Regions from separate parts of the Sporosarcina sp. P7 genome, predicted to be linked through region 4. Evidence: riboswitches for the same ligand, from Rfam matches in the RefSeq annotation. Region 4 holds a riboswitch; each other region holds the start of a gene.
The links. Region 4 has a riboswitch for S-adenosylmethionine ahead of metK (methionine adenosyltransferase). Riboswitches for the same ligand answer to the same signal wherever they lie in the genome.
Positions count from the first base shown of each region.

Region 1: it holds a riboswitch for S-adenosylmethionine, as region 4 does, so the genes downstream of both, CSV60_RS07425 (methionine biosynthesis PLP-dependent protein) here and metK (methionine adenosyltransferase) in region 4, are expected to answer to the same signal.
Region 2: it holds a riboswitch for S-adenosylmethionine, as region 4 does, so the genes downstream of both, CSV60_RS07910 (MFS transporter) here and metK (methionine adenosyltransferase) in region 4, are expected to answer to the same signal.
Region 3: it holds a riboswitch for S-adenosylmethionine, as region 4 does, so the genes downstream of both, CSV60_RS01560 (bifunctional homocysteine S-methyltransferase/methylenetetrahydrofolate reductase) here and metK (methionine adenosyltransferase) in region 4, are expected to answer to the same signal.

Region 1 is NZ_PDZF01000006.1:16,322-19,466, forward strand. It holds gene CSV60_RS07405 (L-lactate permease) at 1-43, shown strand, start outside; gene CSV60_RS07410 (methylated-DNA--[protein]-cysteine S-methyltransferase) at 88-600, opposite strand; gene CSV60_RS07415 (DMT family transporter) at 617-931, opposite strand; gene CSV60_RS07420 (DMT family transporter) at 934-1,269, opposite strand; SAM riboswitch class I at 1,427-1,528, shown strand; gene CSV60_RS07425 (methionine biosynthesis PLP-dependent protein) at 1,609-2,739, shown strand; gene CSV60_RS07430 (hypothetical protein) at 2,870-3,052, opposite strand.
Region 2 is NZ_PDZF01000006.1:112,233-115,377, forward strand. It holds gene msrA (peptide-methionine (S)-S-oxide reductase MsrA) at 170-703, opposite strand; gene CSV60_RS07910 (MFS transporter) at 832-2,082, opposite strand; SAM riboswitch class I at 2,202-2,292, opposite strand; gene CSV60_RS07915 (molybdopterin oxidoreductase family protein) at 2,625-3,145, shown strand, end outside.
Region 3 is NZ_PDZF01000001.1:278,885-282,029, forward strand. It holds gene bioB (biotin synthase BioB) at 1-509, opposite strand, end outside; gene CSV60_RS01550 (biotin transporter BioY) at 509-1,108, opposite strand; gene CSV60_RS01555 (hypothetical protein) at 1,238-1,435, opposite strand; SAM riboswitch class I at 1,600-1,711, shown strand; gene CSV60_RS01560 (bifunctional homocysteine S-methyltransferase/methylenetetrahydrofolate reductase) at 1,796-3,145, shown strand, end outside.
Region 4 is NZ_PDZF01000008.1:2,783-5,927, reverse strand. It holds gene CSV60_RS09140 (DUF3891 family protein) at 1-725, shown strand, start outside; gene metK (methionine adenosyltransferase) at 772-1,983, opposite strand; SAM riboswitch class I at 2,160-2,279, opposite strand; gene pckA (phosphoenolpyruvate carboxykinase (ATP)) at 2,457-3,145, shown strand, end outside.

The sequences.
Region 1 (3,145 bases), on a different contig from region 4:
TAAACGTAAGTTGTCTGCAAATATCTTGCGACAGCCATCATAAATAGCAACAATAAAAAAGAGCCTTATGGCTCTTTTTTCATACTGTTATTCATTTATCTTCGTGTGAGTACTTTCAAGCAAAATCAGCTTCGCTTTTTGGTTTCTCCCGTCACGATAGCCTGACAAACTGCCATCTTTCGCAATAACACGGTGACAAGGCACCACAACCATCACAGGATTCTTACCTATTGCAGATGCTACAGCACGAACAGATGACAATTTCCCAATCTGTACCGCAACTTCTGAATATGTCATAGTTTCACCATACGGTATTCGTTGTAGTGCTTCCCATACTTGCAGTTGAAACGATGTTCCTTTTAAATCAAGTGGAATCGCTGAAAAATCTTTCGTTGTACCCGATAAGTACTCCTTCATCTTGCTTATATAGACTCCGAGCTCTGTTTCATCTTCTATTAAGTCAACTGTATCAAACCGGTACGACCAGTCCTTCATACGTTCTACACTATCTTCAGCTAGTCCGGCATAGCACAGTCCCTGTTTTGTAGCGGCTATTGTTACAGTCCATTCATTAAAATCAAAATTTGTCCAATAAATCAGTTACGCCACTCCCCTTTCATCCGAACAACTTCAAGCCTACAGCACCGAAAATGATGAGCGATAAAAAGAAGAGACGTTTGATGCTAGCAGATTCTTTGAATATCAAAATCCCCATTAATACGGCTCCTGCCGCTCCTAACCCTGTCCATACCGCATACGCTGTACTCATCTGTATTTCGCGCATAGCAAGAGACAGGAAAACAAAACCAAAACCAAAAATCCCCACAATGAGTAACAGTCTTTTAATTGAACGCTTCTGTAAATAATAATTAATACTCACCACACCGAAAATCTCACCGAGACTGGCAATCATTAAGTATACCCAAGCCACTGTCAGCCACCTCCTTCTGCATCGGCTTTTTCATCTGTTGTCAGCTTAATGCCGACTACCCCAATGACGATGAATCCGATGAAGGTCAGCGTAACCCACGTAAAACCTGCTTGAAAGAAGAATATATCCACTAAAAGGATTGCAGCGGCACCAGATCCGGTAAAAACAGCGTATACCGTGCCGGAAGGTAATCTTTCACATGCTTTTATAATGAAATAAAAACTCAATACAATCGCCATAACCGTTCCGGTCCATTGCATTACAGTTTCAGAATAACGAAGACCGACTACCCAGAAGATCTCTATAACAGCCGCCAATGCGACATAGCCCCAAGCCAAAATGAAAATCTCCTTTCCATTATGAATAGTATCTATCAGTATAACAAATCTTTTACTGAAACAAAAAAATCAATAACTGATGTTAAAAGGAAACTTGCATCTAGTATATCTGCATGATAGAATAAATTCGTCAACAGTTTTTCCTATATTATGAATATTCTTATCGAGAGAGACGGAGGGATAGGCCCAGCGATGTCTCAGCAACCAGCCACAGGCACGGTGCTAATTCCAAGGGTGACAACCACCTTGAAGATGAGAATACTGTATACACTTGTATGTTCGAGGGCCTATTCGAAAAGAAGAGGTTCTTTTTTATTTTGCCGGGGGGGATGAATATTCATGACAAACAACGGATTAGAAACTAGATTAGTACAACTTGGAAACCACAGTGATGAGAAAACCGGAGCAGTCAATACACCGATATACTTGTCTACAGCGTACCACCATGAAGGTCTAGGCAAGTCCACGGGATATGATTACACACGAACAAAAAACCCTACGCGTTCTATCCTAGAGGATGGAATTGCAAACCTAGAATCAGGTGACCAAGGATTTGCATGTAGTTCTGGAATGGCAGCCATTCAACTTATTTTATCTTTATTTAAAACAGGTTCGGAACTATTGGCGCCTGAAGACTTATATGGCGGTACCTATCGCCTGTTTAATCAATATGAAGAGACGTATAATATTAAGACGCGTTACTTATCGTTCGATGATGTTTCAGAAGTCGAGCAAGCGATTACTGATCGTACAAAAGCGATCTTCTTGGAAACGCCTACAAATCCATTAATGCAAAACATAGCCATCAGTACGTATGCGGAATTGGCTAAAAAACATGATTTATTGCTAATTGTCGACAATACGTTTTTAACACCTTATTTCCAGCGGCCAATTGAGGAAGGCGCAGATATTGTCATTCATAGCGCAACGAAATATATCGGTGGACATAATGATGTGCTTGCAGGTCTAGTCGTGGCAAAAGGTGAGGATTTATGCGAACGTCTATTTACCAATCATAATGCGATTGGAGCTACATTGTCTCCTCTTGATTCATGGCTTGTCGTACGCGGTCTAAAAACTTTGCATTTACGCATGAAACAGCATGATGCAAATGCGAAAATGATGGTCTCTTATTTAGAACAAGAACCTCTTATTGCCGACGTGCTCTACGCTGGAATCGGTGGTATGTTATCATTCCGAGTACAAAATAGTGAGTGGGTCGGGCCATTCCTTGAAAATATGAACTTAATTTCATTCGCCGAGAGTTTGGGCGGTGTGGAAAGCTTCATTACGTATCCGACTACACAGACGCATATGGATATCCCATTAGAAGAACGTAATCGTCGTGGAGTAGACGATCGTTTGCTCCGTTTCTCAGTGGGAGTAGAAGATGTAGAAGATTTGATTGCGGATGTAAAACAAGCCCTTTATGCTGCAAAAGAGATAGTAGAAGGAGTAAAAGTTCAATAATAGTAAACAATACAACTCGAACAGTCAATTTAACTATGACAGTTCGAGTTATTTTAATTCATTTATAGCAAGACACGACCGATTGAATCTATACAAAAAAGCATCCAATTATATTGGATGCTTTTCTTTATTAATGAGCTTGATGCCATTTTTTCTTTTCACTCGCATAGACGACCGCTGCCGGTGCTGCGATAAACGTAAGCGCCGCCATTCCGGCGAACATACCCGCCAGTTCTTTACTTCCAAAGGAAAATCCAGTTGCTGCACCTAATACAATTCCTGCTAATACCGCCAACGCAACAATCTTATACATGTTAGACCCCCGACCTTTCATTTGTAAGACGCGATCGTCTCTCTGATTTATTCGTTGCTTTTATCATACTCTCATTGAGAACCTTTTTCAAGT
Region 2 (3,145 bases), on a different contig from region 4:
CTATTGATGATTATTTCATTTGACAACAAAAAAATTTACACCGTGACGCCCCAGACTAAGCAATTATGGACAGCTATAGTTAAACATTGCCTGGCCTTTTATTAAACTACCATTCCAAACAAAAAGGACGAGCGTTCTATGAATACGCTCGTCCTTCTTACCATTAGGGTTATTTACTCCAGTGCTCAGCAATAAATTCATTGCGTCCTGAACGTGCACGGTTGTCCTTGTAATGTTCTTGTTCTTTTATATAATAATCTTGATGGTATTCTTCTGCCCGATAGAATGTTTCTGCGGGGCGGATGGTTGTAACGATAGGTTTTGTGAAAATACCACTTGCAGCTAGGTCAGCTTTCGATTTTTCGGCAGCTTCCCGTTGCGTATCTGTGTAATAAAAAATAGCGGTTGTGTAAGATGAGCCCCGGTCGTGAAATTGACCTTCTGCATCTGTCGGATCGATTTGTTGCCAGAATACTTCAAGCAACTTCTCATATGGGAATAAGGCAGGATCAAATGTGATTTCAACGACTTCCGTATGACCGGATGTACCTTTTTTCACGTCTTCATACGTTGGATTATCCAGATGTCCGCCCATATATCCTGACACGATGTCTTGGACACCTGGCCATTCTTTAAACGGTTTCACCATGCACCAGAAACATCCTCCAGCAAATGCAGCCTTTTCAATATTCTTTTCAACCATTGACAACATCTCCTTTTTTATGAATGCACGTGCCCAAATCCACTTGTCTAGTAGAGGCGTACACAGCCTGTTTGTGTTATAAAAGTCCTTCTTATACTATATCATTCACCGCCTACCTAGCGGTAATTTCACGAGGTTACTAGTAAAGCTTTTTCCTGCATCTTTCTACTTTCTTCTTCCGGTATACGAATGAATTTTACGATAATTGCACTCACTAGGTAGAGGGCACTGAAGATCCACACGACCCCTTCCGCTCCAACGAGCCCGATAAACGTTAAAGCGATCGCTGGTGCTACGAATGTTGATAAACCCGCAGAAAAATTCAACACGGACATTGCCGCGCCTTTATCTTCACCTGCAACGGAAGGTACCAGTGCACCAATTGGAACATAGCCCGCTACTAAACCACCCCAAACGAATCCGACAATGCTTGTCATAACAATGCTACCATTTGTAATCACCGGTATATAGAACAGAAGTGGCGTGAATATTGCACATCCAACTCCACCAAACCAAATGATCGTGTTTTTCCAACCGAATTTGTCTCCAATGAAGCCGAACACTAAATTAAAGATAATATTTCCTAAGAAGAATGTTCCCCATAATTGCAGCCAAGCAGTTGTTTCAATACCGTGTTGTGCCATATGCATGGGTAGGAATACCGGGAATCCATAAACACTTAAACTATTGATAACGCGGACAACCCCGCCCGCAGCAACTCTCGGGTTTGATTTCAAAATGGTAATACCTTTCAATAATTCTTTGACTGCTTCTTTTTTGTTCGCTAGTTTCTTCTTTTCAAACTTGTCTTTATTGATAATTAAAGCTAAAACCGCACCAAGACTAACCCAGAAAATGGATGTCCACATTGTATTGATGTAACCGAGATATTGGATCGCCACACTTGAATACCACGCACCAAGTACCATCATTCCCGCACAAAATACAAACCAGAACCAACCAACGGCAGAACTCAATTTATTTTGCGGTGTCTTATAAATGACCCATGTCAAGAAAGAATAAGCAAATAACGGATAACCAAAACCTTTTATGAAATAAGTTAAAAGCATGATCGGGTAATTCATCGTAGAAAAGCCATATGTAATAAACCCTGCCGTACCGATAATATAGACGGCTAATCCGATGGCCATTGTACGTTTCGGGCCAAAAACATCAACACAGACACCTGAGAACCAAGATGACAGTGCGATCGAGATTCCATACACTGTGAATATTGCAGCTGATTGCTGAATCGTTAATCCGCTTTCAATTAAGAATGGGCTTAACCAACCGGCTTCAATTCCATCTCCCATCATAAACAACATCACACCAAAAAAGCCCCAACCTAAGTTTTTCGTGATTCCAATTCTCTCCAACACATCAGTGCCCTCCATTCATATCAGTTTTGTAATGTCTTTACAAAACAAAAAAACTTTCTGTGAAAAACAGAAAGAGTCGTTGGTATTCATCGCTAGCGCAATATAAATATACATTCCTCTTTCTATCTCTCAAGCTACGCTTGCTGGATTTGGCACAATTATGTTGCCGAAGTTTCATAGGGCCAGTCCCTCAACTTCTCTCGATAGAAAAATAATATGAAATTAGTAGAATATAATAAAAACAGACCTAATGAACTCACTGTACATAATAATCAATTTTAAGTCAACCAGTTATTGAAACTTTCTAAATATACTGCCATAGTATGATATACTAATTAGCAAAATCATTTGTTTATATCAACTTCATAAGTGAGCATTTTTCACTAAAATTGGAATAACGCGGATCCATACTTTAGGAAGACGCATTCCTTTACAATCAACGCAATTTCCAGAATGTAAATAACTACTTTATTTAGAAACTTCAGCGATGTCAGGATTCCATATTATATTACAAAATTATTCTAGTAGAAAGGACTTGTATAATGCAATCATATATTGATGTAGAAAATGGTATCGTCCCCTCGGTTTGTTCTCTGGATTGTCCAGACCAGTGTGGACTGTTGATTCATAAAGAAGATGGTAAAATCATTAAAATTGAAGGTGATCCCGAACATCCAATCACAAAAGGAAGTATTTGCAACAAAGTTCGGCATATGGCTGAACGGATTTACGATCAAAATCGGATTACTACTCCTTTGAAACGAATCGGGGAAAAAGGCGATGGGCAATTCGTTCCAATCAGTTGGCAAGAAGCCATTACAACTATTACAAATCAATGGAAAAAATTAATTTCTGAAGAAGGCCCAGAATCAATTCTTCCCTACAGTTTCTATGCAAATATGGGGAAACTTAGTTCTAAGGGGATGGATCGCCGTTTCTTCAACCGTCTGGGTTCGAGTCAACTGGATCGAACCATTTGTTCAGTCGCTGGTGAAGCCGGCTACAATTACACAATGGGTGGGCGTTATGGAACAGATCCAGAAGAGATGAAGGATACGAAATT
Region 3 (3,145 bases), on a different contig from region 4:
GATGTGTTCAAGTTGTGGTTATAGCGATCTACTCCTGCCTCTTTCAAACGTGTTGCTTGTCCTGGCTTCAAAATACCTAAACAAGCACATACCGTCATGCCCTTGTGCTTCTCTTTAATCTGTTTAACAGAATCAATCACGATGTCCAGCTCACTGTCACGCGGTCCTCGTCCACTTGCTACGATGCAATAGGTGCCCGCATTATTAGCGGCAGCACGTTCCGCACCTTCTAGTATTTCTTCCGATTTCATCATTGCATACTTTTCAACAGGTGCTTTTGAAATGATGGATTGCGCGCAATACCCACAGTTTTCCGGACATAGTCCCGATTTCGTATTGATAATCATATTCAACTTTACTTTATTGCCGAAGTAATGTGACCGAATCGAGTATGTCGCGTGCAGTAATAATAGTAAATCTTCATCTGGGCTATTTAATATTGCGAGTGATTCCTCATCAGTTAGTACATGGCCTTCGAGTACTTGAGTAGCCAGCCTCTGATAGTTCATTATAACGTCCGCCTCACTTTCAAGTGTTTTGATATTCTAAATGCGAATATGCCTGACAGTACAGCTAGAATTAAATCTTTCGGTAGTGGCGGCATCATCCACAGCCAAGCAATCTTGTAGGTAAACACGTCGGGTGCAGCAGCCCACATCTTGTACGCAAAATACATCCAAGTTGTACCTAGTATATAGTTGACTGCTGTAGCGACAAATGCTGCGATAATAAAAGCAGACAAAGTATGCTTTCGCTCAACAATCTTTCCAGCTACATAAGCAATCAGAATAAATGTGAGTATAAAACCAAACGTTGGACTTAAGATCTGACCGAAGCCTCCTGAAAATTTAGCGAAGACCGGTGCCCCTGCTAGTCCTATTAACATATAGACGGTCATCGATAACGCACCTAGACGACTACCAAGTAATAGCCCTGATAAGATAGCGAAAAAAGTTTGTAATGTGATGGGTACTCCACCAACTACTAAAAACGGCACGAAGGATGTAATATTCGCTCCAATCATCATTAACGCAGCAAACATCCCGCTATATACAATAGTTAGTGCGCTGAATCTACTTACCGGTCGTCTCTCTGTTGCTATTGCCATTACGACACCTCTTTCTAAACTGGTTACCCCATAAATAATATCGGTTAACCTATTTCGTGTCAACACATTTTATTTTTTGGTTAACTCATAAAAGTAGACAAAAAAAGACTGCAGCATACCGCTGACAGCCTACTTCTTCTCATCAATCTGTTCTTCCTTTTCTTTGCGAAACAAAACACTTGAGATTAAACCACTGAATATAGCAGCCCCAATTGTAATGTACACACGCATATCATAAGCAACTTCTTCGTAACTGTTACCTATCATAATCCAAGCAAGTGTACCTACAAGAACAGCGATTGGAAATGAGTATTTAAAGAATCGCATAATTTCTCACCTTTTCGAGTTAATTCATTAATTTTAGCATATATACCGCAATTTCTCTATGCACTAACTCCGCGCTTTGAACTTCACCAAACGTTCACTTGACGATATCCAACAAAGCCGCTATGATGTGGTTAGAATAATCTAAATAATTGAATAAGAAACATATCTTATCAAGAGAAGCCGAGGGACTGGCCCGTCGACGCTTCAGCAACCAGCCATTTAGGCAAGGTGCTACTTCCAGCAGTCTGTCAAATTGACACTCTGAAAAGATGAGAGGGAACTAGTCATTGGGATTACAAAGCCTTCTAATATACTTGAAGGCTTTTTTTGATTAAAAAAGGCTAAAGGGGAGATGGATTTATGTCATTGCTCGAGAAACTACAAACAAATGTCCTAACGGCAGATGGTGCAATGGGGACGATTTTATATTCTTACGGAATTGATTACTGTTATGAAGAACTAAATATAGAAAAGCCTGAAATTATAGAGCAAATTCACCAAGACTACATCTCAGCTGGTGCAGATATAATCCAGACTAACACTTACAGTGCGAACGCAATCAAATTAGCTCGCTACGGCTTAGAAAGTCATGTCACGGATTTCAATAAAGCAGCCATTCAAATTGCCAAACGCGCAGCGGCGCCTGGGGGGCAATTTGTACTTGGAACAATAGGTGGCTTGCGAGGTATACGTAAAAGCGATGCGACATTAGATGAAATTGAAAAAGTCGTACTTGAACAAGCCAATGCATTATTAACAGGTGATCCTGATGGTCTCCTATTGGAGACGTATTATGACTTTGAAGAGTTATCATCGGTAGTTACAACATTAAAGAAAATTACGGATGTTCCATTGATTGCACAAGTTTCTATGCATGATCCCGGTGTATTACAGAACGGACTTTCATTAAACGATGCACTTCATCAGCTCGAGTCTCTTGGGGCAGATATCGTAGGCGTTAACTGTCGATTAGGTCCTTACCACACGATTCAAGCATTCGATAATGTGACATTACCAGAGAAAGCATTTTTATCCGCATATCCAAACGCCAGTCTATTAGATGTAGAAGATGGACGTATTGTTTATGAATCAGAGGCAGAATACTTTGGACGCGCTGCTGTATTACTTCGTGATCAAGGCGTTCGATTGATTGGAGGATGTTGCGGGACAACACCTAAGCATATTAAAGCGGCGAAAACACAGTTAGCGCGACTGACACCTATCACGGAAAAGGTCGTACAACCGGCGAAACCTATCGTGATTCATGAAGCGGATCCGGCAAAACATCAACCTCTTCACGAAAAAGCGAAAACAGAGCGTACGGTAATTGTAGAACTAGATACACCGCGCCACTTGGAAACAGAAGATTATATCAAAGGTGCAAATTTGTTATATGACGCGGGAGTTGACGCTATAACAATGGCAGATAATTCACTTGCTTCTCCACGCATCAGCAACATGGCGATGGGCTCGATCGTCAAGATGCAACATAATATCCGCCCGCTTGTACATTTAACGTGTCGCGATCACAATCTCATTGGCTTACAATCACATTTGATGGGGCTTGATGCATTAGGCATTCACGATATCCTAGCCGTGACAGGCGACCCGACAAAGGTTGGGGACTTCCCCGGTGCTACAAGCGTCTACGATGTATCTAGCATGGAGTTATTGCAGTTAATTAAGAAATTGAATGAAGGGATTTCATTC
Region 4 (3,145 bases):
ATCATGGACAACTTGCTGGAGAATTAATGGAACACTGGAAAAAGGATATGTTTCCTGATGATCAATGGCGTCATTCCGTATTAACTGCCATTCGTAACCACGACATCGGCTGGGCTCCTTTTGATAAACAACCTTTTTGGAATGATGCGAAATCGGCACCTTTTCGATTCACAGATTACCCACTTCTTCCAAAAACAGTACTTTATCGCCAAGGAATCGATGAGGTAGAAAAGCTTGATCACTACGCAGCAATGCTTTGTAGTTTTCATTATGAACAGTTTATACAGGGTAACGATAAAAAAGAAGCTAAGCAATTTATCGAGGGTGAACTGAATCGTCGTGAACGATTATGTAAAGAAGTCGAAGGTTTTGATAAGGAACTTTTTGAAATGCATTTTGCTTTGCTTCAGCTTGGAGACAACTTTTCCTTATATTGTTGTGTAAATGATCCAGGTGTCGACAAAGCGAATGAACATATATTCTTTCGTGATGGTATTCCTTCTACTGGTATTTTCCCTTCATTACCGATAGGACGAATTGGGATATACTTTGCAGATCAGCACACTATTAAAGTGGAGGGTTTTCCATTTAGCTATTCTTTTGATATTGAAGTAAAACAGAAGACAATCTTGAAAAAAGATATAGAGGATAAAGGATTGCAAAGGGCTTATGAAGAGGCAGACTATGAAATGATTCCTTTTCGTATTTCACCGGCAAAGAATTAAAAAGTGCAGAAAAAAGGAAATGATTCCTCTTTCTGCACTCATTACTTTATTGCTTCACACGTACTGTACTCGCAAGATCTTTCAACGCTTCCACTTTATCTGTCTGCTCCCATGGCAATTCGATATCAGTGCGGCCAAAGTGACCGTATGCTGCCGTTTGTTTGTAGATTGGACGACGTAGGTCAAGCATTTTAATAATTCCTGCCGGTCGAAGGTCAAATAATTCACGTACGAACTCTACTAATTGAGTCTCCGATAGTATACCGGTATCAAATGTATTGATCGAGATAGAAACCGGGCTAGCTACTCCAATAGCATACGCCAACTGAACTTCACAGTGCTCAGCCAGTCCAGCTGCAACGATGTTCTTTGCCACATAACGCGCTGCGTAAGAAGCCGAACGGTCCACTTTCGTAGCATCTTTCCCCGAGAATGCCCCGCCACCATGACGGGCATATCCACCATACGTATCAACGATGATTTTACGTCCAGTCAATCCAGAGTCTCCTTGAGGGCCACCAACGACAAAGCTGCCAGTAGGATTAATGAAGTATTTAGTATGCTCGTCCAATAAGTTCTTTGGAACGACTGCATCAATAACAACATTCTTTATATCCTGCTCGATTTGCTCGAGTGTTGCTTCAGGGTGATGTTGTGTGGAAATAACGATTGTGTCAATTCGCACAGGATTATTATCTTGGTCATATTCTACCGTTACTTGTGTTTTACCGTCAGGACGTAAATAGGAAATAAGTTCTTCTTTACGAGCTTGTGCCAGGCGTTGTGCCAATTTATGAGACAGGCTGATTGGCAGAGGCATTAATTCTGGCGTTTCATTACATGCATATCCAAACATCAGGCCTTGGTCTCCTGCACCGATTGCCTCTAATTCTTCATCAGACATAGAGCCTTCACGTGCTTCGAGTGCCACATTGACACTTGCAGCGATTTCGGGTGATTGCTCATCAATGGAAGTAAGTACAGCGGACGTTTCGTAATCGAAGCCGTATTTCGCACGAACATACCCAATTTCTTTAACAGTGTCGCGAACGACTTTTGGAATATCCACATACGTTGTCGTAGTGATTTCTCCCATTACTAATACGAGTCCAGTCGTTATACTCGTTTCACATGCCACACGCGCATTTGGATCTTCCGTTAGGATCGCATCTAAAATTGCATCTGAAATTTGGTCGCACATCTTGTCAGGATGGCCTTCTGTAACTGATTCTGATGTAAACAGTCGACGGTTTGTCATGTTATTTCCCCCTATATTAAGCATCATGATACGGTACTCTCATAAGTCCCTGGTAAAGTTCCACGCCTAGACGTCAAGCATATACCATAAGGATTCAGGGCTAGACAATATAAAAAGCCCTCCACTCATATTCAATCCATGAGTAAAAGGCAAAATTTCACGCGCAGCACCTTTCACTCTTATCGTCCAAGGAATTAAACCTTGCTTCAGGTTTGGCACCTTCGCGTTAGACTTACGTCTATTGCAGGTTGCCGGGTTTCACAGGGCCTGTACCCTCCACCAACTCGGGATAAGAGTATCCGTTCATGTCACATCGTATTAAAAAGTTTGGATTTTGTCAAATTATTTCTTCCAAATCACTTGAGTTTTCCATTAGTATAGATTAATATTCTTAATGTGTTATACTATTTACGAATTAGGATATTCTCAGTAAGATAAAAATAAATCGACTACGCAAAGGACGGTATGTAAACATGATATCTGCAAAAATTGATGATAGTTTAAAAAGTCTTCTTAGTGGAAGCAACGTGACGATCCAAGCGTCTGTGGCAGAACTAACGGAAAAAGCAGTGGCAAGAGGCGAAGCTAAACTTTCTGCTGACGGTGCGATCACTGCTCGTACAGGTAAATATACAGGACGCTCACCTAAGGACAAATTCATCGTTGAAGATGCAGTGTCTAAGGATAAAGTAGATTGGGGTAGCACAAACAGTCCGATTTCAGAGGAGATCTTTGATTCATTATACACAAAAGTCATCGAACATTTGAAGAAAAAAGACGAATTGTTTGTTTTTAAAGGATTTGCAGGAGCAGATAAAGACTCCCAATTGTCTATCCAGGTTATTAATGAATTAGCTTGGCAAAATCAGTTTGTTCACCAACTATTCATCCGTCCAACTGAAGAAGAATTGAAAGCACATGAATCGCAATTCACCATTTTGGCAGCCCCTTCATTTAAAGCGGATCCAAAAGTGGATGGCACAAACTCTGAAACGTTCATCATTTTATCGCTTGAAAAGCGAATTGTCTTAATTGGTGGAACAGAGTACGCTGGGGAAATGAAGAAATCTATTTTCTCTGTTATGAACTACTTACTACCCGAGCAGGATATCCTATCCATGCACTGTTCAGCAAACGTTGGAGAAGAAGGCGATGTTGCTTT